Regions from separate parts of the Bradyrhizobium sp. B117 genome, predicted to be linked through region 1. Evidence: predicted binding sites of a transcription regulator. Region 1 holds the regulator's gene; each other region holds the start of a gene.
What was found. Region 1 encodes PhoB, which activates phosphate uptake and scavenging genes when phosphate is short. Its sites were predicted from a motif close to TGTCATNNANCTGTCAT; they were not measured.
Positions count from the first base shown of each region.

Region 1 (10,091 bases):
GCGACCGCGCACGTCGAGCGCGTCGACCTCGTAGGGCAGCACGGCGTCATCGATCGGAACCGCTGATGGTGCGCGAACCGGGCCTTCAGGCCCGGTTTTCATGTCAGGGGATTGGAAAACCATGGCGCTCTATCTGGGGTCGGAGGTGGTGAAATGGAAGGGGCGCGAGGGTGGTGTGTTCCGGATGCAGTTATGATCGCATACGATAACGCAAATTCGATGTCGTCCCGGCGCGCGCGAAGCGTTGACACGGGACCTCATGGCCACGGGATTGCGTCATAGCCCGCGTAGCCCGGATGGAGCGCAGCGTAATCCGGGCCCACTCCGTCTGCGGACGCAAACCCGGATTTCGCGGAGCCTGTCATCGGGCGGCGCTTCGCGCCGACCCGTTGGCTCCATCCTGGCTACAGGTGAGATTACTTCACCGCGTCGAAGCACCAGGCCAGAATGCCCTTCTGCGCATGCAGACGATTTTCTGCCTCGTCGAACACGACCGATTGCGGGCCGTCGATCACTTCGTCCGTGACCTCCTCGCCGCGATGGGCCGGCAGGCAGTGCATGAACAGCGCGTCGGGCTTGGCCAGCGACATCAGCTTGGCATTGACCTGGTAGGGCTTGAGCACGTTGTGACGGTGCTCGCCTTCCTTGTCGCCCATCGACACCCAGGTGTCGGTGACGACGCAGTCGGCGCCCTTCACGGCGGCCTCGGGATCGGTGCCGAGCACGATCGGCGCGTTCGTCGCCTTGATCCAGTCGCGCATCACCTTCTTCGGCGCGAGCTCCGGGGGCGTTGCGACATTGAGCTTGAACTTGAAGCGCTCGGCGGCGTGGGCCCAGGAGGCCAGCACGTTGTTGTCGTCGCCGGTCCAGGCCACCGTCCGGCCCTCGATCGGGCCGCGATGCTCCTCATAGGTCATGAGGTCGGCCATCACCTGGCAGGGATGCGAACGCCGCGTCAGGCCGTTGATGACGGGCACGGTCGCGTGTTGCGCAAGCTCCAGCAGCGCCTCGTGGTTGAGGATGCGGATCATGATGGCGTCGACATAGCGCGACAGCACGCGCGCGGTGTCGGCGATGGTCTCGCCGCGGCCGAGTTGCATCTCGGCGCCGGTGAGCATGATGGGCTCGCCGCCGAGCTGGCGCATGGCGACGTCGAACGACACGCGGGTGCGGGTCGAGGGACGCTCGAAGATCATCGCCAGCGTCTTGCCTTCGAGCGGCTTCACCGGCTGGTGGGCCTTCTGCTTCGCCTTCATCGCGGAGGATGCGGCGAGCATCCGCTTGAGCTCCGTCAGCGGCAGCTCGTTGATGTCGAGGAAATGCTTGGGTGAACTGGTCATCAGCTTGCCGCCCGCTTGTTGCCGGCAAGCGCCGTGCAGGCGCGCTCGAGCCGCGCGACGCCATCCTCGATCTCGGCTTCGGTGACGACGAGAGGCGGCAGGAAACGCACGACATTGTCGCCGGCGCCGACGGTGAGCAATTTTTCGTTGCGCAGCGCCGCGACGAGATCGGCGGAGGGCACCACGGCCTTGATGCCGATCAGGAGGCCCTCGCCGCGCACTTCGCTGACGACATCGGGATGACGATCGATCACGGAGGCGAGCTTCTGCTTGAGCAGCAGCGACATCTTCTGCACGTGATCGAAGAAGCCGGGCTTGAGCATGACGTCGAGAACGGCGTTCGCAGCCGAGATCGCGAGCGGATTGCCGCCGAAGGTCGAGCCGTGCGAGCCAGGGCCCATGCCGGCCGCCGCCTCCGCGGTCGCGAGGATCGCGCCGATCGGGAAGCCGCCGCCGAGCGCTTTGGCCAGCGACATCACGTCAGGCGTCACGCCGGTGCGCCGGTGAGCGAAGAGATCGCCGGTACGGCCCATGCCGGTCTGCACCTCGTCGAACGCGAGCAGCAGGCCCTTGTCGTCGCAGAGCTGGCGCAACGCCTTGAGGAAGGCGGGCGGCGACGAACGCACGCCGCCCTCGCCCTGGATCGGCTCGATCAGGATGCCGGCGGTCTGCGGGCCGATCGCCTTCTTCACGGCCTCGATGTCGCCATGCGGCACCTGGTCGAAACCGTCCATCGGCGGACCAAAACCTTCGAGATATTTTGCAGCCCCCGTCGCAGCCAGCGTTGCCAGCGTGCGGCCGTGGAAGGCGCCTTCGAAGGTGATGATGCGGTAGCGCTCGGGATGCCCCTTGGAGAAATGATGATGGCGGACCAGCTTGATCACGCCCTCCAGCGCTTCGGCGCCGGAATTGCAGAAGAAAACGAAGTCCGCAAAGCTCTCGCTGCACAGGCGCGCGGCGAGCTTCTCGCCGTCCGGGCTCTGGAACAGGTTCGACATATGCCACAGCTTCGTCGCTTGCTCTTGCAACGCCTTGACGAGCGCGGGATGGGCGTGGCCGAGCGCGTTCACCGCGACGCCCGAGGTGAAATCGAGATAGCGCTCGCCATTGGTCGCGATCAGCCAGCAGCCTTCGCCGCGCTCGAAACCGAGGTCGGCCCTGGCGAAAACGGGAAGCAAATGCGGCGCGGCGCTGTTGGTCATGACGATCACTTGGATGTTGCGGACGGCCTGAATGCGTTGCGCAACGCACCATTGACCGGCCCGGAAAACGAAACGTGCCGCCTTTTAAGGGCGGCACGTGCGACTATCTTATGCCTGGTGAGACGGGTGTCAATGCCGCCCGGAAAGCCCCGGGAAACGCTGAATCCGTAGTCTTGCGGTGCCGATTTTGCGGGATTTTCACCACGGAACATGTGGAAGCGAGTCGGCGGACTCTTGCGCGCGAGTCACGCCATATTGTAGCGTTTGGACTGTCAGATACGACATCTCGTGCAGCAGTTCTGATCCCAAGAGTCCTCATGTACCGGCGTAAACGTTCGGGCGCACCTCGCGTGCCCGGCGAGCCTTAAGGGATTCTGGCGGCACGGGTTTTTCAAGGCTTAGGCATTCGCTGTGAGGCCCCAGGATGGCTGGCCGGCAGCGAGGGAAAGGGTGCAATGACGGTTTTGACCTGGTCCGATGATCGCGTCGAGCAGCTGAAAAAGCTCTGGGAGGCCGGACTTTCGGCCAGCCAGATCGCGGCCGAGCTCGGCAATGTGACCCGCAATGCCGTGATCGGCAAAGTGCACAGGCTCGGCCTGTCCGGCCGCGCCAAGAGCCCCTCATCGGCAGCGCCCCGGCCGCGCAAGGCCCGCCCCGCGCAGCACATGATGCGCGTGAGCCGTCCGATCTCGCGCGGCAATACCGCACTGGCGCAGGCCTTCGAGGTCGAGGTGGAGGCCGAGCCGGTCACCTACGACAACGTGGTGCCGATGAGCCAGCGGCTGTCGCTGCTGGAGCTGAACGAGGCGACCTGCCACTGGCCGGTCGGCGATCCCTCGAGCCCGGATTTCTTCTTCTGCGGCGGCAAGGCGCTCTCCGGCCTGCCCTATTGCGCGCAGCACTCGCGCGTCGCCTACCAGCCGGCGGCGGATCGCCGCCGTGCGCCGGCAAAGCCCGGCACGCGCTGAACACTGCTTCAAACGACATCGTCCCGGCACGCGGCCGGGACGACCCGAGACATATAAAAAGCGCGCCACTTGGCGCGCTTTTATTTTGCACGCTTGCAATCGTACTTACGTCTGCTCCGCCTTCGCGAAGCGGTCGTCGAGCGCGTAGCCGGCACCGCGGACGGTGCGGATCGGGTCCTGCTCGCGGCCAAGATTGAGCAGCTTGCGCAGACGGCCGATATGCACGTCGACGGTGCGCTCGTCGATGTAGATGTCGCGGCCCCAGACGCTGTCCAGCAGCTGCTCGCGCGAGAACACGCGGCCGGGATGCTCGAGGAAGAACTCCAGCAGGCGATATTCGGTCGGGCCGAGATCGATCGGCCGGCCCGAGCGCGCGACGCGGCGCTTGTCGCGGTCGAGCTCGATGTCGCCATAGGCGAGCACGGTGGCGAGCCGCTCCGGGCTTGCGCGACGCAGGAGGCCCTTCACGCGCGCCAGCAGCTCCGGCACCGAGAACGGCTTGACGATGTAATCATCGGCGCCGGTCGCAAGACCCCGCACCCGCTCGCTCTCCTCGCCGCGCGCGGTGAGCATGATGATCGGGAGCTGCTTGGTCTCCGGGCGGGTGCGCAGCCGCCGGCACAGCTCGATGCCGGAGAGGCCCGGCAGCATCCAGTCGAGCACGATCAGGTCGGGGATGTGCTCCTTGAGACGGGTGTCGGCGTCGTCGCCGCGCATCACCGTCTCGACGTCATAGCCGTCGCCTTCGAGGTTGTAGCGAAGCAGCTCGGTGAGAGCTTCCTCGTCTTCAACCACCATAATGCGTGCGCCCATGGTGTCGTCGCTCCTTGACTCTTCAGCTATTCGGGACCGTCGTGGCAAAGGTCGTCATGTCACCCTTCGGCCGCTTGTCGGTGATCGCCTGGCCCTCGATCATGTAGAACACGGTCTCGGCGATGTTGGTGGCATGGTCACCGATGCGCTCGATGTTCTTGGCGCAGAACATCAGGTGGATGCAGAACGAGATGTTGCGCGGATCCTCCATCATGTAGGTGAGGAGCTCGCGGAACAGCGAGGTGCAGATGGCGTCGACTTCCTCGTCGCCCTTCCACACCGCCATCGCCGCCGGCAGGTCGTGCGCGGCGTAGGCGTCCAGCACCGACTTGACCTGCTGCTGCACGAGGTCGGTCATGTGCTCGAGGCCGCGGAACAGCTTCAGCGGATGGAAGTCGGTCTCCAGCGCCGCGACGCGCTTGCCCATGTTCTTGGCGAGGTCGCCGATGCGCTCGAGATCGGTCGCGACGCGCATGGCGCCGACGATCTCGCGCAGGTCCACCGCCATCGGCTGGCGCCGGGCGATGGTGAGAACGGCACGCTCCTCGATCTTCTTCTGGAGTGCGTCGATGTCGGCGTCGGTGGTGACGACGCGCTGGCCGAGAGCGACGTCACGGCGGATCAGCGCGTCGACGGAATCGACGATCATGCGCTCGGCAATGCCGCCCATCTCGGCGACCAGGCGGGTGAGCTCCTGGAGGTCGGTGTCGAAGGCCTTTGCGGTATGTTCAGAACCCATATCCCGTCTCCTCAGCCGAACCGGCCGGTGATGTAATCCTGCGTGCGCCGATCGCTCGGCGACGTGAAGATCTTGCTGGTGTCGTCGAACTCGATCAGCTCCCCGAGATACATGAAGGCGGTCTTGTCGGAGACGCGGGCCGCCTGCTGCATGTTGTGGGTGACGATCGCGATCGTGTAGTTCTCGGAGAGCTCCTGGATCAGCTCCTCGACCTTGGCGGTCGAGATCGGGTCGAGCGCCGAGCAGGGCTCGTCGAACAGGATCACCTCGGGCCGCACCGCAACGGTGCGGGCGATGCAGAGGCGCTGCTGCTGGCCGCCGGAGAGCGACAGGCCGGACGCGTTGAGCTTGTCCTTGACCTCGTTCCAGAGCGCGCCGCCGCGCAGCGCCTTCTCCACGCGGTCGTCCATCTCGGATTTCGAGATCTTCTCATAGAGACGGATGCCGAACGCGATGTTCTCGTAGATCGTCATCGGGAACGGCGTCGGCTTCTGGAACACCATGCCGACGCGGGCGCGCAGCAGGTTGAGGTCCAGCTTGGGGTCGAGGATGTTGGTCTGGTCGAGCATCAGCTGACCGGTGACGCGCTGGCCCGGATAGAGGTCGTACATCCGGTTGAAGATGCGCAGCAGGGTCGACTTGCCGCAGCCCGACGGGCCGATGAACGCCGTGACGCGGTTGGTGCCGAGCGTCAGGTTGATGTTCTTCAGCGCGTGGTGCTCGCCGTAATAGAAGTTGAGGTTGCGCACCGTCACCTTGGCCGGAGCTTCGGGCAGCGGCTGCGAGCCGTGCTGAACGGGCGTACTGACGGTAACTGACATATCGCTCATTTTGCGGTCCTCTCGGCGCTCAGGATGCGCGCGCCAATGTTCAGGGCAAGCACGGTCAACGTGATCAGCAGGGCGCCGCTCCAGGCGAGTTGCTTCCAGTAGGCATAGGGGCTCTGCACGAAGTTGTTGATGGTCACGGGCAGGTTGGCCATCGTCTTGTTCAGGCTCAGGCTGAAGAACTGGTTCGACAGCGCGGTGAAGAGCAGCGGCGCGGTCTCGCCGGCGACGCGGGCGGTGGCCAGCATCACGCCGGTGATGAGGCCCGAGCGCGCGGCGCGATAGGCGATGCGCTTGATCACCAGCGAGCGCGGCAGGCCGAGCGCGGCAGGCCGAGCGCGGAGGCCGCCTCGCGCAATGCGTTCGGCACCAGGAGCAGCATGTCCTCGGTCGTGCGCAGCACCACCGGGATGACGATCACCGCGAGCGCGAGGCAGCCCGCGATCGCCGAGAAGCCGCGCATCGGCACCACCACCGCGCCGTAGATGAACAGGCCGATGATGATCGAGGGCGCCGACAGCAGGATGTCGTTGATGAAACGGATCACCGAGGTCAGCTTGTCGTTGCGGCCGTACTCGGCGAGATAGGTGCCGGCGAACAGGCCGAGCGGCGCGCCGATGCCGACGCCGAGCACCGTCATGATCACCGAGCCGACGATGGCGTTGAGCAGGCCGCCCTCGGTCGAGCCGGGCGGCGGGGTGTTTTCGGTGAAGACCTGAAAGTTGAGCCCGCTCAGGCCGTTGTAGAACAGCGTCAGCAGGATCAGCGCGAGCCAGGTGACGCCGAAGGCGGCGGCGGCAATGCAGAGCGCGCGGATGACGATGTCCATGCGGCGGCGGCGTGCGTAAATCGGGTTCATGTTACTTTCCCGCCTTCTTTTCGAGACGCAGCAGCATCAGGCGCGCGGCCGCGAGCACGAAGAACGTCAGCACGAACAGCAGCAGGCCGAGCAGGATCAGGCCGGACTGGTGCAGGCCGTCGCTTTCGGCGAACTCGGATGCGATCGCCGCCGAGATCGTGGTGCCCGGGGCGAAGATCGACGAGGAGATGCGGAACGAGTTGCCGATGATGAAGGTCACCGCCATGGTCTCGCCGAGCGCGCGGCCGAGCGCCAGCATGACGCCGCCGATGACGCCGACCCGGGTGTAGGGGATCACGACGCTGCGGACGACCTCCCAGGTGGTGCAGCCGACGCCGTAGGCGGCTTCCTTCAACACCGGCGGCACCGTCTTGAACACGTCGACCGAGATCGAGGTGATGAAGGGGAGCACCATGATGGCGAGGATCAGCGAGGCGTTGAACAGGCTGAGATAGGACGGGGGACCTGCGAAGATCGCGCCGAGCACGGGGATGCCGTCGAAGATCTTGATCATGAACGGCTGGAAGGTGTTGGCCAGGAACGGGCCCAGCACGAAGAAGCCCCACATGCCGTAGATGATCGAGGGGATGCCGGCGAGCAACTCGATCGCCATGCCGATCGGGCGGCGCGCCCATTGCGGGCAGAGCTCGGTGAGGAAGATGGCGATGCCGAGTCCGACCGGAATGGCGATCAGCATCGCGATGAACGAGGTGACGAGCGTGCCGTAGATCGGGCCGAGCGCGCCGAGCACGGGCGGATCTGCCGACGGCGCCCAGCGCTGCGTCCACAGGAACGAGAGGCCGTATTCCTTCATCGCCGGGAAGGCACCGACGATCAGCGAAACGATGATGCCGCCGAGGATCAGCAGCACGGAGATCGCGCTGAGGCGCGTGATCCAGTAGAAGGTGAGGTCACCGAGCTTGAACGCGCTCAACGCCTTGGCGCGATCATACGGTCCGGCGGCATCAACTACATTGCTCTCGACAGCCATCTCTGCCACGCCGATCCCCTGCACTGACTATACGTTTTTTTAGGTCTATACGTCTTTTTAGATCACCATCTCGTGCCCCCGGATGGTTCGCCATTGCGGCGCCAGCCCGGAGAACGATCGTTCGCGAGAGCTCCGGACCGGCGGCGCGGCTTTCGAAGCCGCGCCGCCTTCCGGAACAGGAGAGCTTAGCTCTTGATGTCAGCCGACCAGGTCTTCTCGATCAGCTTCACGACGCTCTCGGGCATCGGGATGTAGTCGAGCTCCTCGGCCGCCTTGGCGCCGTTCTTGAACGCCCAGGTGAAGAACTTGATGGCTTCCTTCGACGCCGCCTTATCAGCCGGCTCCTTGTGCATCAGGATGAAGGTCGCCGCGGTGATCGGCCAGGACTTGTCGCCGGGCTGGTCGGTCAGGATGACATAGTAGCCGGGAGCCTTGGCCCAGTCGGCGTTCGAAGCGGCCGCCTGGAAGGCTTCGACGGTCGGCTGAACCGTCTTGCCGGACTTGTTGACGAGGCCGGTGTAGGTCAGCTTGTTCTGCTTGGCATAGGCGTACTCGACATAGCCGATCGAGTTCTTGGTCTGGCTGATGTTGCCCGACACACCTTCGTTGCCCTTGGCGCCGACGCCGACCGGCCACTCGACCGCGGTGCCCTCACCGACCTTGCTCTTCCAGTCCGCGCTGGCCTTGGAGAGATAGTTGGTGAAGTTGAAGGTGGTGCCCGAGCCGTCCGAGCGGCGGACCACGGTGATCGCGTCCGACGGCAGCTTCACGTTCGGATTGAGCTTCTTGATCGCGGCGTCGTCCCACTTGGTGATCTTGCCGAGATAGATGCTGGCGAGGGTCTCGCCGTCGAACACCAGCTCGCCGGCCTTGACGCCCTCGATGTTGACGACGGGGACGATTGCGCCCATCACCATCGGCCACTGGACGAGGCCGTCCTTCTCGAGCTGCTCGGCCTTGAGCGGCGCATCGCTGGCGCCGAAGGTCACGGTCTTGGCCTGGATCTGCTTGATGCCGCCGCCGGAGCCGATCGACTGATAGTTCAGACCGTTGCCGGTCTCCTTCTTGTAGGCGTCAGCCCATTTCGAATAAATCGGGAACGGGAAGGTCGCGCCGGCGCCCGTGATATCGGCAGCGAACGCCGCCGTCGTCGTTGCGGCGACCAAGCCAGCAGCGACGATAGTTTTGATGAAATTCATGCTGGTCTCCATACAGGGGAGCGAAGCGCCATCCGCGCCCGATCGCGCTCCCCGCGCCGCCCCTTTAGGAGCGGTCGGCTGTGCTTTTACGAAGGTTTAGTGACAGTTGGATGACACAACCAAGCGATTGAAATCGCTTTGGTTTCAGCTCTGCGTCAGGGACTTCACCTGGGGAAAACAGGCGGTGAAAGTGGCACCCTGCCGGGGCACGCTTTCGATCAAAAGCCGGCCGCGATGACGGTTAAGAATATGTTTCACCAGCGATAATCCGAGCCCGGTCCCGCCCTGCGAGCGGCTGTCGCCGACGTCAACCCGGTAGAACCGCTCGGTCAGGCGCGGCAGGTGCTCGGGCGCGATGCCCGGGCCAAAATCGCGCACCATGACCCGGATTTCCTGAGTTCCATCAGTGGCTGCCGGAACCGTCAGCGACACGATGACACGTCCGCCCGAGGCGCCATATTTGAGCGCGTTCTCGATCAAATTCTCGAACAGGCGCAGCAGCTCCTCGCGGTCGCCCGCGATCATCACCGGGGTCTCCGGCAGATGGGTCTCGACTTCGACCTGGCGTTCCCGCGCCAGCGGCTCCAGCCCGTCGGCGACCTGGAAGATGATCGGCAGCAGATCGACCAGGGTGTCCGGCCGCACATGGGCCGACAATTCGACCCGCGACAGCGAGAGCAAATCATCGATCAGACGCGCCATGCGGGTGGCCTGGTTATGCATGATGCCGAGAAAGCGCTCGCGCGCCTTGGGATCGTCCTTGGCTTGGCCCTGGAGCGTGTCGATGAAGCCGGACAGCGCGGCCAGCGGCGTGCGCAGCTCGTGGCTGGCATTGGCGACGAAGTCGGCGCGCATCTCCTCGACCCGGCGCAGCGGCGTCTGGTCGTGGAAGGTCATCAGCATGCATTTGTCGGCGCCGCCGAAGGTCGTCGGAACCGGCACCGGGGTGATGATCAGTTCCATCCAGCGGTCGACCGGGACGTGGTCGAGATAGGTGGCGCGCCGCGGCTCGGTGGTCGCGATCGACTCGCGCAGCGCGGTGATGATCTCCGGCGAGCGCAGCGCGAACTGGGCGAGCTCGTTCTTGCGCAGCGCCGGCGCGAGCTGGGCGGCGGCGGCATTGAGATGGATGACGCGGCCGGCGCGGTCGAGC
Region 1 covers NZ_CP152414.1:468,211-478,301, reverse strand. Annotated here, with positions in the region: gene AAFG16_RS02250 (Hsp33 family molecular chaperone) at 1-123, opposite strand, end outside; gene argF (ornithine carbamoyltransferase) at 417-1,340, opposite strand; gene AAFG16_RS02240 (aspartate aminotransferase family protein) at 1,340-2,542, opposite strand; gene AAFG16_RS02235 (GcrA family cell cycle regulator) at 2,998-3,510, shown strand; gene phoB (phosphate regulon transcriptional regulator PhoB) at 3,616-4,323, opposite strand; gene phoU (phosphate signaling complex protein PhoU) at 4,346-5,062, opposite strand; gene pstB (phosphate ABC transporter ATP-binding protein PstB) at 5,074-5,892, opposite strand; partial or broken gene pstA (phosphate ABC transporter permease PstA) at 5,889-6,748, opposite strand; gene pstC (phosphate ABC transporter permease subunit PstC) at 6,750-7,739, opposite strand; gene pstS (phosphate ABC transporter substrate-binding protein PstS) at 7,925-8,938, opposite strand; gene AAFG16_RS02200 (ATP-binding protein) at 9,083-10,091, opposite strand, start outside.

Region 2 (10,091 bases), 280 kb from region 1:
CGGAATGCGAGCCGCCGCGCACCACGTTCGGCGCGCCCATCAGGATGTCGATGCCGGCCTGGTGCAGGCCGCGGGCGGCTTCCAGCGTGGTCGGGAATTCCGCCACCGACACGCGATCGCGCACGGCATCCGCGACGTTCTCCTCGGTGGTGTCGTCGTGGCTCGCGAGCGGGATCTTGTACTCGTGCGCCAGCGCCACGATCTCGCGCATGTTGGCCGCTGCATAGAGCCTCTGATATTCGAAGCGCTTGGCGAACAGCTCGTCGAGCTCGGCATCGGTCTTGCCGCCGCCCTTGCCACGGTAATAGTCGCGCAGCTTGACCTCGTCACGGAACTGGCGCTGGCCGGGGGTGTGATCCATCAGCGACATCAGCTTGACGTCGGGACGATCGATCAGCTCCTTGGCCTCCTCGACCACGCTCGGCATCGGGATTTCGCAGCGCAGATGCAGGAAGTGGTCGGCGCGCAGCAGATTGGCGTTGCGCGCCGTCGTGATCGCGGCGGCGAGCACACCGGCGCGGCCGTCGACCTCCTCGGCGCCGTCCTCGCGCCAGACCCGGAGCGAATCGAACACGGTGGTGATGCCTGACGTCGCGAGCTGGCCGTCATAGGAGATCACGGCGGCGACCGGATTCCAGAACACTTTCGGGCGCGGCACGTAATGCGCTTCGAGATGGTCGGTGTGAAGCTCGATCAGGCCGGGCATGATCAGGTCGCCGCCGGCATCTTCCGCGCCCGCGGGTGCAGTCCCCTCGCCGATCTCCGCAATGCGTCCGTCGGCAAGAGCGAGCCAGCCCTGCTCGATCACCCGGTCAGCCAGCACGACCCTGGCATTGGCGATCACAGTTTCCTTCGGCTTCATGTCCATTCCCTTCAGGCCGCGGCGGCAAAGCTGGTGACGTCGACGATGCGGTCGGCAATCAGATGACGGATTTCGTCGTCGTGGACAATGGCGACCATGGCAACGCCCTGGCGTTTCTTCTCGGCGACGAGCTCGACCACGACGGCGCGGTTGGCGGCATCGAGCGAAGCGGTCGGCTCGTCCAGCAGCAGGATCGGCAGGTCCGAGATGAAGCCGCGGGCGATGTTAACGCGCTGCTGCTCGCCGCCGGAGAAGGTCGCGGGCGGCAGCTGCCAGAGGCGCTCAGGGATGTTGAGACGATGCAGCAGCTCGCCGGCGCGGTCCTGTGCATCGGCTCGCGCCATGCCGTTCACGATCAGCGGCTCGGCGACGACGTCGATGGTGGCAACCCGCGGCACGGCGCGCAGGAACTGGCTGACATAGCCGATGGTTGAACGGCGGATATTCAGAACCTGCCGCGGCTCGGCGGTGGCGAGATCGACCACCGCGCCGCGATGGCGGATGCCGATGCGGCCGCTATCGCAGCGGTAGTTGCCGAAGATCATCTTCAGGATCGACGATTTGCCGGCGCCGGATGGCCCCGACAGCACGACGCATTCGCCCGGCTTGACCTGGAAGGTGACGCCGCGCACGACCGGCAGCTCGATGCCGCCTTGCAGGTGCATCGTAAAAGTCTTGCCGGCGTCGGTGATGTCGATCATGGCGGTCATCGGAAGGCTCTTGTTGGAAGGCTCATGGCGGCAGAATCGAGGAGACGAGGAGCTGGGTATAGGGCTCGCGGGGATCATCGAGCACCTGGTCGGTGAGTCCGGTCTCGATGACGCGGCCGCCCTTCATCACCATCACGCGGTGCGACAACAGGCGCGCCACCGCGAGATCGTGGGTGACGATGATGACGGCGAGATGCAGCTCGGCGACGAGGCTGCGCAACAGGTCCAGCAGGCGCGCCTGCACGGAGACGTCGAGGCCGCCGGTCGGCTCGTCCATGAACACCAGCCGCGGCTCGGTGACGAGGTTGCGCGCGATCTGGAGACGCTGGCGCATGCCGCCGGAATAGGTGCGCGGGGCATCGTCGATGCGGGCTGTGTCGATCTCGACGCGGGTGAGCCAATCGGATGCGGTGTCGCGGATGCGGCCATAGTGATTCCAGCCCACCGCCATCAGCCGCTCGCCGACATTGGCGCCCGCCGAGACCGCCATGCGCAGGCCCTGCGCGGGATCCTGGTGCACGTAGCCCCAATCGGTGCGGAACAAAAACCGCCGCTCGGCCTCGCCCAGCGTCGTGAGATCGCGGGTGATTCCGTCGCGCATGCGGTAGGAAACCTGGCCCGCGCTCGGCGTGAGCTGGCCCGACAGCATCTGCAACAGGGTCGACTTGCCCGAGCCGGACTCGCCGACGATCGCCAGCACCTCGCCGGGATAGAGCGCGAACGACACGTCGCGGCAGGCGGCGATGCGGCCATAGGACTTGCTGAGGCTTTCGGCGACCAGCAGCGGCTGGTCGTTTTCGAGCGTATCGAGATCAGCCATTTGAACTCCCCTGCGCCTTCTCCTTGTACGGCGCGGCGCTGAGGGCGCCATGATGGCCCTCGGCCTGGCGGCCCTCGCAATAATCGGTGTCGGAGCAGACGAACATGCGCCCGCCCTTGTCGTCGGTCACGATCTCGTCGAGATAGGAATTCTCGGCGCCGCACAGTGCGCAGGGCGCGTTGAAGCGGTAGGGCTCGAACGGGTGATCCTCGAAATCGAGCGACACCACCTGCGTATAAGGCGGGATCGCGTAGATGCGCTTCTCGCGGCCGGCGCCGAACAGCTGCAGCGCCGCGCAATTGTCCATCTTGGGATTGTCGAATTTCGGCGTTGGCGACGGGTCCATCACGTAGCGCGCGTTGACCTTCACGGGATAGGCGTAGGCCGTCGCGATGTGGCCGAAGCGGGCGATGTCCTCATAGAGCTTCACATGCATCAGGCCGTATTCGGCGAGCGCATGCATGCGCCGCGTCTCGGTCTCGCGCGGCTCGAGGAAGCGCAAGGGTTCCGGGATCGGCACCTGATAGACCAGCACCTGGTTCGCGTGCAGCGTCGTCTCGGGAATGCGGTGGCGAGTCTGGATCACCGTCGCCTCGTCCGTCACCGTCGTGGTCGCGACGCCGGCGGTCTTGGCGAAGAATTTGCGGATCGAGATCGCGTTGGTGGTGTCGTCGGAGCCTTGATCGATCACCTTGAGCACGTCGGCGGGACCGAGGATCGCGGCCGTCACCTGCACGCCGCCGGTGCCCCAGCCATAGGGCATCGGCATCTCGCGGCTGGCGAACGGCACCTGATAGCCGGGAATCGCGATCGCCTTGAGGATCGCGCGGCGGATCATCCGCTTGGTCTGCTCGTCGAGATAGGCGAAATTGTAGGCGGGCGCGTTCATTCCGCGGCCTCCTTCATGGCATCGGGCGCATTGGCCTCGGCAGACGCTTTGGAAAATTCTTGGCGCAGCTTGCGCAAGAGGCCGAGCTCGGACTGGAAGTCGACGTAATGCGGCAGCTTCAGATGCTCGACGAAGCCGGTCGCCTGGACGTTGTCCGAATGCGACATCACGAATTCTTCATCTTGCGCGGGGGCCACGGCCTCTTCGCCGAGCTCGCGGGCGCGCAGCGCGCGATCGACCAGCGCCATCGACATGGTCTTGCGCTCGCTCTGGCCGAAGGCGAGGCCATAGCCGCGAGTGAAGCACGGCGCTTCGGTCGCAGAGCCCTTGAACTGGTTGACCATCTGGCACTCGGTGAGCTCGATCGAGCCGAGCGGCACGGCAAAGCCGACGTCTTCCGCGAAGAATTCGACCTCGACCTCGCCGAAGCGGATCTCGCCGGCGAAGGGATGGTTGCGGCCATAGCCGCGCTGGGTCGAATAGCCCATCGCCAGCAGGAAGCCCTCGTCGCCGCGCGCGAGGTTTTGCAAGCGCAGATCGCGATCGGCCGGGAAGTTCAGCGGCTCGCGGGTGAGATCGCCGACGCTGGCGCCGTCCTCGGCCTGCGGCGAGGATTCGATCAGCCCGTCGCGGCCGAGAATGTCGGTCACGCGCGGCGTCGCCGCGCTCGAGGCTTCGGCCGTAGCGGGCGCCTCCGGCACAAATCCCTCGGCGAGCGTGGGATCGAGCAAACGGTGCGTGTAGTCGAAGGTCGGCCCGAGGATCTGGCCGCCCGGGATGTCCTTGAAGGTCGAGGACACCCGGCGCTGCACGCGCATCGCGCCGGTATCGACCGGCTCGCTGACACCGAAGCGCGGCAAGGTGGCGCGGAAGGCGCGGACCAGGAAGATCGCCTCGATCAAATCGCCGCGCGCCTGCTTGATCGCGAGCGCCGCGAGCTCGCGGTCGTAGAGCGAGCCTTCGCTCATGACGCGATCGACGGCGAGGCCGAGCTGCTCCGAGATCTGGTCGAGGGTGACCTCCGGAACGCTCTGGTCGCCGCGCCTGGCATTGGCGAGCAGGCGATGGGCGTTCTCGATGGCGCGTTCGCCGCCTTTGACTGCGACATACATGCTTCAGCTTCCCTTGTTCGCGACACGCGTCGTGCGCGGGATCGCAACCACGGCGTCATCGGCGACCAGAACCACGTCGATGCCACGTGGAAACAGCGTCTCGTTGAACTTCAGCCGCTCGAACAGATCGGCCGGCTTGATCGAGGCCTGGAGCGTCGCGACGCCGTCGATGCCGGGGCCGCGCAGCTCGAAGCCACGCCCAGAGTCGAGGCTCTCGACCTGGATGATCACCGTGGTCGAACGATCCGGATATTCATTGGTGCCGAGCGCGAAGCGCTCGAGCGCCGGCAGCAAGACGCCGTCGCTGATCAGCGCGAAGCTTGCAATCGACGAATCCTGGATCACCGGCGCGCCGGTGTGGAACTTCAGCCACTTCGTCACGTCGGAGCTTTCCGAGATCCGCGCATCGAGCCAGAGCGGCGTGTCGTGGTCGAACAGCGTCAGTGCGATCGCGGCGGTGCCGCGCATCATCATGTCAGGCGCGCCCGCCATCGGCACGATGCGCTGGACCGAGCCCGGCCGCGCCATCGCGTCCATCACCGAGCGAAAGGTCGATTGCGCCGACAACACCTTGTCGGCGAACCCCGGCGGCAGTTCCGCAATCGTGGTCATGGCCTCACCCCTCACCGCGCACCATGGTGTAGAAATCAACCTTCGTCGCGGCGGTCTCTTCCGCGACCTGCTTGCGCTCGACCATAAGCTGTTCGCGCAACGGCGCGATTACGTCGCGCTCGACGGCGGCGCCGAAGTCGCGCGACTGCACCAGCGCGTCGCACAGCGCGATCAGCCGCGCCTTCTCGCCGTCGCGTCCGAGCGTGTAGCCGAAGCCGACCTCGCCGCTCGCAAGCCTCACCGCGGCACGTGACACCGTGGCTTCCCCGAGATTGAACGGCGCGCCGTCACCGCCGACGCGGCCGCGTAGCATCACGAGGCCGTTCTCGGGCGCGCGCAGATCCCGATGATCGGGCAGTGCTATGGCGCCGAGGCGGGCGGCGATCTCGCCCGCCTCCGCGTGCGCCAGCACGGCCATCGCGGCCTGGCGCTGGGCTTGCTGGTTGTTGTGCTGGGTCACCTGATCCACCGAGCTTTTCGACACAACTTGCCGAATCCAAGTTGTCTATGATAATAGACAACTTGATACGGAAGCGCCATGACTGTTTCGTGACGAACGTGTGATTTCTGGAGTAGGCTTTCCGGCGACATGAGTATGCAGGACACCGCCTCCTCGGGCGTCGCGCTATGGCGCCTCGTTGCCGATGGCATCGAACGCGGCATTGCCGACGGCCGCTTTGCGGCCGGCGACAAATTGCCGGGCGAGATGGAGATCGCCGAAACCTATCGCGTGAACCGCCACACCGTGCGGCGTGCGCTGGCGGCGCTTGCCGAGCGTGGCCTCGTGCGCGCCGAGCGAGGCAGCGGCACCTATGTCGAGGCGCAGAAGCTTGCTTATCCCTTGCGCTCGCGCACGCGCTTCTCCGAGATCGTCGGCGCCGACGGCCGCGAGCCGCATGGCCGCCTGATCGAGGCGACCGGTGACGTCGCAACGCGCGAGCTGGCGCGGGAGCTCGGCCTCAAGACCGGCGCGCCATTGGTGCGGATCGAGGCGATCCGGCTCGCCGACCGCACGCCGATCTGCGTCTCCACGACGTGGCTGTCAGCGGAGCGGTTTCCGGGCGCGGGCACGGTGTTTGCCGCCACACACTCGATGACGAAGATGCTCGAGCATTTCGGCGTGCGCGACTATCGCCGCGGCGCGACGCGCATCACCGCCGGCATCGTCGATGCCACCGACGCCGCACGGCTCGACCTGCCGCTGGGCCGGCCGATCCTGGTGGTGGATGCGACCGACCACGATCTCGGCGGCAAGCCGCTGGTGACGAAGCACTCACGCTTCGCGGCGGAACGGGTGGAGTTCCTGGTGGAGTCGTAGGGGGCTTCCTTACCCTCTCCCCTTGCGGGAGAGGGTGGCTCGCCGCGCAGCGGCGAGTCGGGTGAGGGGTATGTCTCCTCAAATACCGATCTGAGTTTGGGGAGACATACCCCTCATCCGGCGCTTCGCGCCACCTTCTCCCGCAAGGGGAGAAGGGAAGAAAGTAAGATCAGGCCACAGCCCGCCGCCCAATGATCGCAAACCGCAGCTTGCCCGAGATGAAGTCGATCGCGGCGACCGCGACCAGGATCATCAGGATCAGGAACGACACCTTCTGCCATTCCAGGACGCGGATCTGCTCGGCGAGCTGGAGGCCGATGCCACCGGCGCCGACGATGCCGATGATGGTGGCCGAGCGAGTGTTGGATTCAATGAAATAGAGCACCTGGCCGGCGATCACGGGGAGGACCTGCGGCAACAGACCAAAACGGATCTCGTGCAGCGCACTGCCGCCGGAGGCGCGGATGCCTTCGACCTGCTTCTGGTCGGCACCCTCGATCGCCTCCGAGAACAGTTTTCCGAACGCGCCGAAATCCGACACCGCGATGGCGAGCACGCCGGCGAACGGGCCGAGCCCGACGACGTTGATCCACACCAGCGCCCAGATCAGCGTATCGACGCCGCGGATCGAATCGAGGAAACGCCGCACGGGAAAGCGAAGAATGGTCGACGGCACCACGTTGCGGGCGGCGAGCAGGCTGACCGGCAACGCGAACAGTGCCGCAAGCGTGGTGCCGAGCAGCGCGATCGAGAGCGTCTCGCCGAGCGCCTTCAGATAGATCGGCAGCGACGAGCCTGGATCCGGCGGGATCATCATCAAGCTGATCCAGCCGAGCTGGCTCAGGCCTGCGAAGAACCGCGACGGCGAGAAATCGAGGTCGACGAGGCCGTAGATCAGGATCGCGAACGCACCGACGATCATCGCCGGCATGGCCAGCCGCGCCGAAGCCGGCCGGTCGAACACATCAGGGTAGCGCGCGCGCATCTCGCGCGTATCGACCTCCTGCGGCTTCGTCACGTCCGCGCCTCCTTGCCGAACAGCCGGCCGCGTAGCCAGCCGGTGGAGATGTCGATGATGAAGACGGTGATGATGATGAACAGCAGGATCGCACTGACGTCTGAGTAGTAGAACTTGCGGATCGCGACGACGAGTTCCTGACCGATGCCGCCGGCGCCGACAAAACCCATCACCGAGGCCTCACGGACGTTGATCTCGAAACGCAGCAGCGCATAGCTGGCATAGCCCGCGGTCACCTGCGGCAGAATGGCGAAGCGCATGCAGGCGAGCCAGCTCGCGCCGGTCGAGCGGATGCCCTCGACCGGCTTCATGTCGGCGTTCTCGACGATCTCGGAAAACAGCTTGCCGAGCGCGCCGGTGGAGTGGATCGCGATCGCGAGCACGCCGGCCATCGGCCCGAGCCCGAAGGCGATCACGAAGACCAGCGCGAACACGATGCCGGGCACAGTGCGCGCGAATTCAAGCAGGCGGCGGACCACGAAGCGCAGCCAGGACGACGGCGAGGTGTTTTCAGCTGCGAAGAAGTTCAGGCCAAAGGCGAAGGTCGCGCCGATCAGCGTGCCGACATAGGAGATCAGCAGGGTCTCGCCCAGCATCTTCAGCCATTTACGCCAGCCCCAGAGCCACTCGCCGAAATCGGTCCAGACCCGCTGGCCGTTGTCGAGCGTGAGGATGCGGTCGAAATAGCTGATGAAATTGCCGAAATGGGTGAACAGCGTGCGCAGGTTCACTTCGGCGCCGATGCCGGCGAGAACCAGCGCGGCGGCGAACACCGCAAATCCGAGCAGGAGACGAAGCCGCTTGCGCGCAACCGCCTGGCGATGGGCGGCGTTCAACGCGGCCAGCTGCTGCTCGGGGAGGATCGAAACCGCGACGGTCATCGGATCGGGAACAGTGCTCGGTCAAAAAAGAGAAAGAGCCGGGTCCATCGACCCGGCTCAAGTGACTCGTCCCGAAAGCTCAGGACGCCTTCTTCTTACGCAGCGCATCGACGAACTTGATCAGCTCGATCGTGCCATCCCAGTCCTTGGTGCTGGCGGGATGAAAACCCTTCTTCTGGCCGTCCTGGAGGCGGTCGAAGGCCGCCTTGTCCTTGGCCGGCGCGTCGAAGAACGCCTTGGCGATCGCCGCCTTGGCGTCTTCCGGCAGGTCGGAGTTATAGGCGTAGGGGCCGTTGATGATCGGCGCCGACTTGTGGATGATGCGGAAATCGTCCTTCTTCATCGGCGAGCCGTCGGCGTTCTTCAGCATGCCCTTGGTCAGCATCTGCGCGAGCGTCGAATCGTCGTCGCTGGTCCACTGGTTGGCGGCAACGTCGACCGTGCCCTGCGCCAGCGCCAGCATCGCGTTCTCGTGGCTGCCGGTGAAGACGACCTTGCTGAAATAGGTGTCGGCGTCTGCGATGCCCATCTTGTCGAGCTCGAAGCGCGGCACGTTGTTGCCGGACGTCGAGTTCGGGTCGACGAGGCCGAGGTTCTTGCCCTTGAGGTCATCGATCTTCTTGTAGGGGCTGTTCGCCTTGACGAAGAACACCGAGTAGTAGCCGGTCGAACCGTCAGCGTTGATGTCGTTGGCAAAGGCGTCGGTCTTGACGCCGGTCAGGCGGGCGCGGGCGAACGAGGCCGAGCCGTAGCTGGCGATATGGATGTTGCCGGCGCGCTGGCCTTCGATGACGGCCGCGTAGTCGTTGGCGATGCGCAGCGTGACCTTCACGCCCAGCTCCTTGGAGAGATAGCTCATGAACGGCGCCCAGCGCTCGGTCACGCCCGAGGCGTTTTCCGCCGGAATGACCGCGAATGTCAGCTCGGGATATTTTGCTTTCCAGTCCTCGGCGGAGGCAGAAGCGGTGAAGGCGAGCGCGGCAGCGCCGGCAAGAACGAGTCTGCGAGTGATCATGATACCCTCTTCATCGGTTGGGATCGGTTGACGCAAAACTGGCAATTGAACAGGTGCGACGCGGCTCAGGCCGCCGCAGCGGTTCCGAGCGCCGGAACGCCCTCGGGCGCCGGTGCAGATGTTCCGCCCATGACGTCGGCGGCTTCGAGATCATAGAGCTCACGCGCAACGAGGTCGGTCAGCGCCGACGGGGCGCCGTCGAACACCACGCGGCCCGCCGCCATGCCGATCAGGCGATCGCAATAGGTGCGCGCCAGATCGAGCGAATGCAGGTTGCAGAGCACGGTGATGCCGAAGTGCTTGTTGATGCGCAAAAGCGCATCCATCACGATCTTGGTGTTGCGCGGATCGAGCGAGGCGATCGGCTCGTCCGCGAGGATGATGTCGGGCTGCTGCACCAGCGCGCGGGCGATCGCGACGCGCTGCTGCTGGCCGCCGGAAAGCTGGTCGGCGCGCTGCGCGGCGAGCGAGGCGATGTCGAACTGCTCGAGCGCGGACATCGCCAGCGCCTTGTCTTGCTCGGGCCAGATCTGCGAGAGCGAGCGCCAGGCCGGAATGGTGGCGAGGCGCCCCATCAGGACATTGGTCAGCACATCGAGCCGGCCGACCAGATTGAACTGCTGGAAGATCATGGCCGAGCGCGCCCGCCACTGCCGCAGTTCCTTGCCGCGCAACGCGGTGACGTCCAGACCGTCGAACAGGATGCGGCCCTGCGTCGGCGTCACGAGACGGTTGATGGTCCGCAGCAGGGTCGACTTGCCGGCGCCGGAGCGCCCGATCACACCGACGAAGCCGCCGGGGGAAATTTGAAACGAAGCGTCGTCCACCGCGGCTTTTGCGCCGAAGCGGCACGT
Region 2 covers NZ_CP152414.1:749,382-759,472, reverse strand. Annotated here, with positions in the region: gene AAFG16_RS03585 (alpha-D-ribose 1-methylphosphonate 5-triphosphate diphosphatase) at 1-868, opposite strand, end outside; gene phnL (phosphonate C-P lyase system protein PhnL) at 874-1,572, opposite strand; gene phnK (phosphonate C-P lyase system protein PhnK) at 1,595-2,392, opposite strand; gene AAFG16_RS03570 (alpha-D-ribose 1-methylphosphonate 5-phosphate C-P-lyase PhnJ) at 2,385-3,281, opposite strand; gene AAFG16_RS03565 (carbon-phosphorus lyase complex subunit PhnI) at 3,278-4,393, opposite strand; gene phnH (phosphonate C-P lyase system protein PhnH) at 4,397-5,005, opposite strand; gene phnG (phosphonate C-P lyase system protein PhnG) at 5,010-5,474, opposite strand; gene phnF (phosphonate metabolism transcriptional regulator PhnF) at 5,595-6,323, shown strand; gene phnE (phosphonate ABC transporter, permease protein PhnE) at 6,493-7,341, opposite strand; gene phnE (phosphonate ABC transporter, permease protein PhnE) at 7,338-8,222, opposite strand; gene phnD (phosphonate ABC transporter substrate-binding protein) at 8,302-9,237, opposite strand; gene phnC (phosphonate ABC transporter ATP-binding protein) at 9,303-10,091, opposite strand, start outside.
Region 2: the regulator PhoB is predicted to act here: its motif matches at 5,544-5,560, upstream of phnF (phosphonate metabolism transcriptional regulator PhnF).

Region 3 (10,091 bases), 3.5 Mb from region 1:
GCCGAGCGCAATCAGGAGCCCGCGCGTCGTCGACACCGAGATGCTGAGCCCGATGAAGGTGACTGCGATCGCAAAGATCAGCGACAGCACCGTCACGGGGATGTTGTAGGCGCCGCCGGCGCCGGGCCCGTACGCCTGCATCGCGATGAAATGGGTCGCCCAGATGCCGCAGCCGGCAACGGCAGAATCGAGCGCGATCCACGCCACGCGGGCGCCGCCATGCGTCGCTCGCGCCCGGTGAAACAGGCTGATCGCCGCAGCGCTCGCGAGCAGACACACCGCACCGCCAAGCGCAACAAGTCGCCAATCATGCTCGTCGGTGAGACAGTAAAGAACTTGATACATTGCCGGCCCCTATCGCGCCGCACTTGAACCGATAGAGGTGGACGATCGGTAACTCGCTACGTGCCTGTTTCTGGGTTGGTGAACGGAAGATGTGTGCGTTCGCTCACATTGTTCATCCCCGCGCCGGCGCGCCTACGCCGATCACGGCGGCCGCCAGCAGCAGGACGGCCGCGGAGATCACCAGCGCGAGGTGCAGCCCCGTCATGAATGCCCCCTCAGCGGCGACCAGCGAGCCGAACAGGGCGACGCCGAGCACGCTGCCGGTCTGCCGCGTCGCATTCAGGACTCCTGCGGCGATGCCGGAGCGCGCCTTCTCGACGCTGCCGAGCAAGGTCGAGGTCAGCGGCGGCACCAGCAGGCCGAGCCCGCCGCTGATCGCGATCATCTGGGCAAAGATCGCGGAATAGCTCGTCCCGGCTTCGATCCAGACCAGACCGAGGCAGCCGAGCGCCGAGATGCAGGCGCCGACGACGATGGTCGGGCACGAGCCGATCCGTTCGGCAAGGCGCGGCGCCAGCAGGTTGACCGGCAGCACCGCCCCCATCATCGGCACGAAGGCGAGACCCGTCCACCACGCCGACAGCCCGTTGATGCGCTGGAAGTACAGGCTGAGCACGAAGATCAGGCCATAGATCGCGACATTGACGAGCAGGCCGACGATCGTGGTCAGGGTAAACAGGCGATGACCGAACAACGCCAGCGGCAGCATCGGCTGCGCCGCGCGGCTCTCGCGCCAGATGAAGAGCACGGCGAGAACGGCAGCCGCGACGAAAGCTCCGATCACCGCCAGATGATCCCAGCCGAGCGCGCCGCCTTCGATGATCGCGCCGGCAAGCGCCCCAAGCGCACCGATCGCGGCAAGCTGGCCGGGCAGATCGATCTCGCGCGAGGTCGCGCGCGTGGTCTCGGTCGCGTAGCGCCAGCTCAGCCACAAGCCGGCGAGCCCGATCGGCAGGTTGACCAGGAAGATCGCGCGCCAGCCGACCAGCGTGATCAACGCGCCGCCGACGAACGGGCCGGCGGTGAGCGCGAGACTCGCGCCGGCCGCCCAGACCGCGACGGCGCGGCCGCGCGCACGGTCGTCAGTATAGGCATGGTTGAGCAGCGCGAGAGAATTCGGCACCAGGATCGCCGCCGCCAGTCCCTGGACCAGCCGTGCGGCGATCAGGACGATGGCGTTGGGCGAAAGCGCACAGGCAAGCGAGGCCGCGGTGAAGATCGCGAACCCCGCCATGAAGATGCGCTTGGCACCAATGCGGTCGCCGAGCGCGCCGGCCGTCAGGATGAAGGCGGCAAACGCAATGGTGTAGGCGCTGACCACCCATTGCAGCTCGGCAACGCCGCCGCCGAGCGTCCTGCCCATCGCATCGAGCGCGGTGTTGACGATGGTGACGTCGAGTTGCACCACGCCATAGCCGAGGCTCATCGCCGCCAGCGTGAGCGAGGTCGCAAGAGGCGAGCGGGCTCGCGGCGCGCCGGCTCTGTCGTCGAAGCTTTGATACTTGATGGTGTTGGCTCGCATGCTGCACCTCGTTGCAGCCCCACCCGAAACATACGCTTTCACCGCGCCATCATGATTCGATTATGATCGAAACATCATCGCGCGATGAATCGTATCCTTCAGCAACAAACAACGAAGCTTCGCGCCCTGCTCGCCATGCAACTCCCGTACGCGCGGAAGCATGGGAACAGGGCGAGATTGCCTCTGTTGACCCCTTCATGTTCCCCTCTCGGCAGTGACCTCATGGCAAGAGTTGGCAACACCTCGATTCCGAGTGGCGCAAGATCGGAGTTCGGCAAGACCGCAACCATCATTGCCGTCGGATGCCTGATTGGCGTCCTGTTCGCCGGCAGCACCATCGCAACCCCGCTCTACGTCATCTACAAGCAGCAGTTCGGCTTCTCCCAGATCACGCTGACGCTGATCTATGCCGTCTACGTCATCGGCAATTTGACCGCACTGCTGGTCTTCGGCCGGATGTCGGACGAGGTCGGGCGGCGACGCACGGCGGTCATTGCCGTTGGCATCGCCATCGCGGGCGCATTGGTCTTCCTGCTCGCACACGGGGTCGCTTCGCTTTACGTGGCACGCGTGCTGAGCGGCCTTGCCATCGGGATCGGCGCCGGAACCGGCACTGCGTGGCTCGCCGAACTGATCGCCGAGCAGGATCGTTCCCGCGCCACCGTGATCGCGACGATCGCGAATTTCACCGGCCTCGGCCTCGGCGCGTTGATCGCCGGCGTGCTTGCCGAATATGTCGCACTTCCGCTGCAAACGCCCTTCATCGCCTACCTCGCGGTGCTGGTCGTCGTCGCGGCCCTCCTCGCCTTCGCGCGCGAGACCGTGGATCGGCCGCTGACCGCGTTCGCGCAGCTGTCGATCCGACCGCGTGCCGGCGTCCCGTCGTCGATCCGGCCCCGGTTCGTCGCGCCCGCGGTGACAGGCTTTGGCGCCATGACCCTCGTCGCCTTTTTCGCCGCGCTGGCACCGAGCGTGCTCGCCAATGAGCTGCATGTCACCAGCCACGCCGTCGCCGGCGCGATCTTCCTCGAGCTGGCGGCTGCCGTGGCGCTGGTCATCGCGCTGACGCGCTCCCTTTCCAGCCGCGCCGCCATGCTGTGGTCGCTCGGACTGATGCTGCCGAGCCTTGCCCTGCTCGTGACGGCACAATTCGTGGGATCGCTCGGCGTGATGATCGCCTCGACCGCGACCTGCGGCGTGGCGGCGGGCCTCGGCTATCGCGGCAGCTTGCAGGTGGTGAACCAGATCGCGCCGGATGATCGCCGTGCCGAGGTGGTCTCGGCCTATTTCATCTGCTGCTTTCTCGGAAACGCGCTTCCGGTGATCGGGATCGGCGTGCTCTCGACCCTGACCAGCTTGACCGTGGCGAGCCTGGTGTTTGCCGCGACCATTGCAGCCTTCGCGGTGATCGCCCTGATGTTCGGACTGAAATACCAGGCCGGTCAAGCGGTGCCGCAAGACGAATAGACCGAAGGGGACGCCGCACGGCTGCACGGCGTCTCCAGACGAGATGGGTCGCTAGCTCGCGGCGCGCAGATTGATCTTGCTCTCGGCGAGCGTCGTCAGCTTCTTGTCGGTCGCCTTCTCCTCCTCCAGCGTCTTGGCGAGCACATTGGCGCAGTCATTGCGGCCGAGCTGCTTGGCCCAGGCGATCAGGCTGCCGTAGCGGACGATCTCGTAATGCTCCGCGGCCTGCGCCGCATTGATCAGCGCGGCGTCCAGCACCGCCTTGTCGGCGACTTCGCCGGCGGTCTCGTCGGCCTCCTCGATGATGCCGTCGATCGCCGGGCAATCGACCGCCTTGACGGCGACGCCGTGCATCTTGAACACTTCCTCGAGCCGCGCGACGTGCTGCTTGGTTTCCTCGAGGTGCGTCAAAAAGCCCTGCTTCAACTGCGGATCGGTGGCCTTATGTGCCATTTTCGGCAGCGCCTTGGTGAGCTGCTGCTCAGCGTAATAGATGTCCTGGAGCTGGTGCACGAACAGGTCGTTCATGGTCTTGATGTCTTTTGTGAACAGTCCCATCGTTCCGATCCTCTTTCGGTTTCGGGAACACGCAGGCATCGGCTTCCACGAAAAAGCCGCTTATTCCGCCATGTTCGATTGCTGATGGGGCGCTAACGGGCGCGCAGCATCGACGTTCCAAAAAAGCCACTTGCGCTTGCGCTGGAACAAGGAAGCGGGCCCCAGGATTTGAAATGATGTCAAAATACCGACACGCGATCCAAGCCGCGCATTACGACTCATATGCTTAACGCGCCTCGGATGTGAACCGCATATGACAAAGGTCGCAGGTCCAAAGCAGAACCTATCGTTGTCAAGGGCTGCACAAGTCGCCGTTTTTGCCTTAAATGAGCTACAACATGCTTAGCGATCGACGCCCACGGGCCGTGGTCGCGGCCGACTGGCCAATGCCTGGCCCTGTCGATCTTGCCCCCTGCCGGGAGGATGAATGCACGGACTGCTGACCGCGCTGAAACGCGGCTTCAAACGATGGATCGGCTGGCGACGGCTCGGAATTGCCGCGAGCGTCTTCATCATCGCCTTCGCGGTCACCACGCTTGTGCGTACCCTCAAAGGCATCGATACCGGCGTCATCCTGACCGCGCTGACCGAGATTCCCCGGGAAAATATCGGGCTCGCGGCGATCTGCGTCGTCTTCGCGTTCTGTACGCTGACCTTCTACGACTTTTTTGCATTGCGAACGATCGGCAAGAAGCATGTGCCCTATCGCATCGCAGCACTTTCCAGCTTCACGTCCTATTCGATCGGCCACAACATCGGCGCCACGGTTTTTACCGGCGGCGCGATCCGCTTCCGGATCTATTCGGATTACGGGCTGAATGCGATCGATGTCGCCAAGATCTGCTTCCTGTCGGGGCTGACCTTCTGGCTCGGTAACATCTTCGTGCTCTCCATCGGCATGGCGATCCATCCCGACGCCGCCTCGTACATGGATCAGCTGCCGTCCTCGATCAACCGGCTGATCGCGTTCGGCGGCCTCGCCTCGATCGGCGCTTACCTGGTCTGGCTCTGCATGGGCGAGAAGCGCCGCGAGCTCGGACAGAAGGGCTGGAAGGTCGTGCTGCCGTCAGCGCCGCTGACCTTGGTGCAGATCCTGATCGGCGTGGTCGATCTCGGCTTCTGCGCGCTGGCGATGTACCTGCTGGTGCCGGCCACTCCGCAGATCGATTTCCTCTCGCTCGCCGTCGTATTCATCCTGGCGACGCTGCTGGGCTTTGCCAGCCATGCCCCCGGCTCGATCGGCGTGTTCGATGCCGCGATGCTGGTGGCGCTGCCCGAATTCGGCCGCGAGCAGCTTCTGGCGACGCTGCTGGTGTTCCGCATCCTCTACTTCGTGATCCCGTTCGGCCTCGCCATCTCCATCATGGGCGCGCGCGAGCTCTGGATGAACGTGGTCCAGCCCTGGCAGGAGCGGCGGCGGCTGGCGGAGGCCTGCGCGCAGGCTAATCTGCCCAAGCAGGTGACGCCCATGGAGCGCGAGCGTCTGGTGCGGCAGGCCAGCAAGCGCTGAGCCGCGCCCGCCCGCAAAAGCGGCAGACAAAGGTTGCAGGCGGGGGAGCAATGCTCTCTTATTTCCGCCTCAACTTTGCCGTTGAAGACGCGGGCCATGATCCGACTTCCCCTTCGCACCCTCTCTGCCTGCGCCCTGCTGCTTGCCGGGATTTTGACCGTTTGGCCGTCTGGGCGCGCAGCCGCGCAGGATGCCGGCGCGATGCAGATCAATTGGGAGGTGCGCAACCGCTTCCGCCTGTTCCGCGAGGAGCGCGACTTCCTGCTCCATGTCGAGAATGCGCGTAACCGCAGCATCCTCGCCGCCGAACAATCGCTGGAGCTCCAGAGCGAGGGCCGCGGCTGGGCCCGCAACATGGTCAACCGGCTCTGCATCGACGTGCAGGGCCGGGTCAACCAGCCCTGCACCCGTGACAACTTCAAAGAGAACTACATCACCCCGATCGACCACCCCGTCACCGTGCGCCTGACCGGCGCAGTGCCGGTCGGCGCCACCTGCGCCTGGAGCTTCGACGACGGCGACGGGCCGCAACAATCGACCTTCGACTGCGCCGAGCCGGTCAATTTGCGCGTCCGCTACGGCAAGCAGACGGTCGCGACCGTCGACGTCTCCTCCGGCTCCGATCCGACCCAGCGCGTCCAGGCCGAGATCCAGGTCCGCGATATCTTCATCGCCGGCCTCGGGGACAGCATCGCCTCCGGCGAAGGCAATCCGGACCGGCCGCTGGCGCTGTCGGACGAAGGCTTCTGCTTCCGCTCCTACCTCGGCACCGCCGGCGCGCAATACTACCGGCCGAGCCGCGCCGGTTACAAAGGTGGGCGCGCCTGCGAGGCGCCGGACACGCTCGCCAACTGGCAGCATTACGGCGCGCTCTGGTTCAACTCGCCGTGCCATCGCTCGCTCTACAGCTACCAGACCCGCACCGCGCTGGCGCTCGCGGTGCGCTACACCCACATCGCCGTGACCTATCTGCCGCTCGCCTGCACCGGCGCCAGCATCGGCGACGGGCTGCTCGGCTCGCAGCGCGCCCGCGAATGCCCGCCCGGCAAGACCGGCGTCTGCAACACCAGCGTGAATGCTCAGGTCGCCGAGCTGCGCGAAGCGCTCACCGCCGCCAGGAAGCGCCAGCCAGATCGCACGCTCGACCTCGTGCTGCTCTCGGTCGGCGCCAACGACGTCTATTTCTCCGGCCTCGTCGCCGACGTCATCGTCGACACCGCGACCGAGCGCGCGCTGTTCCGCCGCTCCGGCGTGATGGCGAGCGTCGACGATTCCCGCGACGCGCTGGCGCGCGAGCTGCCGCAGAACTTCGTTCGCCTGCGCGAGGCCTTGAAGCCGCTCGTCGGCGGCGACCTCTCGCACGTGGTCTATGTCTCCTACGCCAATCCGGCGCTTGCCGATGGCGGCGTGCCCTGCCGCGGCGGCCGCGCCGGCTTCGACATCCATCCGTCCTTCAACGCCGACGCGCAACGCCTCGCGCGCGTCTCGACCTTCGTCGACATGGAATTCCTGCCGCAGCTGAAGGGGCTCGCCACCTGCACCCGCGGCGCACTGTGCCGCGATCCCGAAGCCGACCGCATGACCTTCGTCGATGCACATCAGGCCACGTTCGCCGACCACGGCTTTTGCGCGCATTCGGGCAACGATCCCGAATTCGACCGCAGCTGCTTTGCCGAGAACGGCCAAAGCTTTAACCCTGACATCGTGAGCGCCGCTAGCCAGCCGATGCTGTGCGGCCGCGGCGCCTCGGAGTACCGCGCCTACCTGCCCCGCGCGCGCTGGATCCGCGACGCCAACGACAGCTATTTTGCCGCGATGACCTATCCGCAAGGCTTGCCGGCCGCGAGCCAGCCGACCGACATCCACGACGCCACCTGGGGCGTACTCTCCGCAGTCTATGGCGGCGCCGTGCATCCGAGCGCGGAAGGCCATGCGGCGATGGCGGACGCAGCGCTGCCGGCGGCAAGCGCAGTACTTGGTCTCGACGCCGTGCCGCCGGGTGTGACGCGCGGATTCCTGCCTCAGCTGCTGCCGAGCGCGCGGCAGTAGCAGCGAAGACCAACTCTCCCTACACCGTCATTGCGAGCGCAGCGAAGCAATCCAGAGTCCCTCCGCGGAAAGATTCTGGATTGCTTCGCTGCGCTCGCAATGACGAGCTTGGGGCCAGCATCTCGCCAGCCTCGCGATCGTTCCCCTCGACCCGCCGTTCCATCAATCCAAAAACGGCATCGATCGATACTCCCTTCAACTTGGACACTTTGCCGCGCGCGCCTCTAGGAGTCGCCTTGAGGAAACGTTTCGAGTTGTAAGGAGGCGCGTGATGAGCGCAGTGGTGTCCACAGCGGACGTGAGGAGGTCTCGCGTCAGGCTGTTCATCGTGACCATGTTGTTCCTGGTCACCACCGTCAATTATGCCGACCGCGCCACGCTGTCGATCGCCGGCCCCGCGCTTTCCAAGGAGCTGCATCTCGATCCCGTCGCCATGGGCTGGATCTTCTCGGCCTTCGGCTGGTCCTATGTCGTTGCCCAAGTGCCGGGCGGCTGGCTGCTCGACCGCTACGGCTCGCGCCTCGTCTATGCCTTCAGCATCATCGTCTGGTCGCTGTTCACGCTGATGCAGGGCTGGGTCGGCTTCCTCAGTGCCGGCGTCGCCATCGCCGTGCTGTTCGTGCTTCGCCTGCTGGTCGGCATCGCCGAGGCGCCGTCCTTCCCCGCCAACGCCCGCATCGTCGCGGCGTGGTTTCCCGGCAACGAGCGCGGCACCGCGTCGGCCTTCTTCAATTCGGGGCAGTATTTCGCCACCGTGATCTTCGCGCCGCTGATGGGCTGGATCGCGCACGATTACGGCTGGCGCTATGTGTTCTTCGTGATGGGTGCGCTTGGCGTCATCATGGGCATCGTCTGGCTCAAGAACATCTACGGCCCGAAAGAGCATCCTTCGATCAATGAGGCGGAATTCGACTACATCAGGGACGGCGGCGCGCTGGTCGATCTCGACGCGCCCAAGGACGATCTGCTGCGCGAGCGTGCGCAGGAATCCGGCTCCGGTTGGGACCACATCCGCCAGCTGCTCTCCAACCGCATGATGCTCGGCGTCTATCTCGGCCAGTACTGCATCAACACGCTGACCTATTTCTTCCTGACCTGGTTTCCGGTCTATCTCGTCAAGGAGCGCGGCCTGTCGATCCTGCAAGCCGGTTTCGTCGCGACGCTGCCGGCGCTGTGCGGCTTCATCGGCGGCGTGCTCGGCGGCATCATCTCCGATGCGATCCTGCGCAGGACCGGCTCGCTGACCATGGCGCGCAAGATCCCGATCGTCGGCGGCATGCTGTTGTCGATGTCGATCATCGCCTGCAACTATGTCGACGGACAGGCGCTGGTGGTCGGCTTCATGGCGCTCGCCTTCTTCGGCAAGGGCATCGGCGCGCTGGGCTGGGCGGTGGTCTCCGACACCTCGCCGAAGGAAGCCGGCGGCGTCTCCGGCGGCCTGCTCAACACCTTCGGCAATCTCTCCTCGATCACCACGCCAATCGTGATCGGCTACATCCTGGCCGCGACCGGCTCGTTCAACGGCGCGCTGCTGTTCGTAGGTCTCAACGCGCTGGTGGCTGCCTTCGCCTATCTCGTCATCGTGGGCAAGATCGAGCGGGTCGTGCTCAAACGTTCCTCCTGAGGGCTCCCCGTGGGAGCTTGACCAGGCAACTCAACGGCGGCTCGAAAAAGCCGCCGTCTTTGTTTTGGGGGTGATCGATGCTAGAAGTGCCGGGGAAACGCCTTATCCATCTAAGGCATGTATCGATGTTCGACCTCAACCAGCTCCGCTGTTTCGTTACGGTGGCGGAGGAACTGCATTTCGGCCGCGCCGCCGTTCGGCTGAACATGACCCAGCCGCCGCTGTCCCGGCAGATCCAGGTGCTCGAGCACATCATCGATGCGCCCTTGCTGGAGCGCACCAGCCGCTCGGTCCGCCTGACGCCGGCGGGACGAAGCTTCCTGCCCGAGGCGCGCCGCATCCTGAAGCTTGCGGAAAGCGCCTCGCAGGTCGCCCGCCGCATCGCGCTCGGCAAGACCGGCTCGCTGAAGATCGGCTTCACGGCAGCCGCCGCCTACGGTTTCCTGCCCGAGCTGGTCGCGGCCTGCCGCGCGAAACTGCCCGAGGTGGACTTCTCGCTGAAGGAGATGGTGTCGGGCGACCAGTTCGAGGCGCTGACCTCGGGCCAGATCGACGCCGGCCTGCTCCGGCCGCCGATCGCGCGTCCCGAGCTCACCAGCCGCCGCGTCGTCGCCGAGCCGCTGCTCGCCGCGATCCCGAAGAAGCATCCGCTCGCGAATGCCGACAGCATCACCATCAAGGACTTCGACGACCAGCCCTTCGTGATGTATTCGCCCTATGAGAGCCGCTACTTCCACGATCTCCTGGTGGCGCTGTTCACCCGGGCCGACGTGCTGCCGCGCTACGTCCAGCATCTCAGCCAGATCCATTCAATCCTCGCCATGGTCCGCGCCGGCCTCGGCCTTGCCATCGTGCCGGCCGCGGCCGCGAGCCTGAAAATCTCCGACGTACGGCTGCGGCCGCTCAAGCTGCGCACCCGCGTCCCCGTCGAGCTGTTCATGGTCTGGCGCCGCGACGACGAGAATCCGCTGCTCTCGGCCCTGGTCAAAATCGCCGGCGAATTGTCCTCCGCGGTG
Region 3 covers NZ_CP152414.1:3,940,978-3,951,068, reverse strand. Annotated here, with positions in the region: gene AAFG16_RS19225 (EAL domain-containing protein) at 1-345, opposite strand, end outside; gene AAFG16_RS19220 (MFS transporter) at 458-1,867, opposite strand; gene AAFG16_RS19215 (MFS transporter) at 2,090-3,334, shown strand; gene AAFG16_RS19210 (ferritin-like domain-containing protein) at 3,386-3,892, opposite strand; gene AAFG16_RS19205 (YbhN family protein) at 4,320-5,402, shown strand; gene AAFG16_RS19200 (hypothetical protein) at 5,499-7,451, shown strand; gene AAFG16_RS19195 (MFS transporter) at 7,723-9,075, shown strand; gene AAFG16_RS19190 (LysR substrate-binding domain-containing protein) at 9,201-10,091, shown strand, end outside.
Region 3: the regulator PhoB is predicted to act here: its motif matches at 4,135-4,151, upstream of AAFG16_RS19205 (YbhN family protein).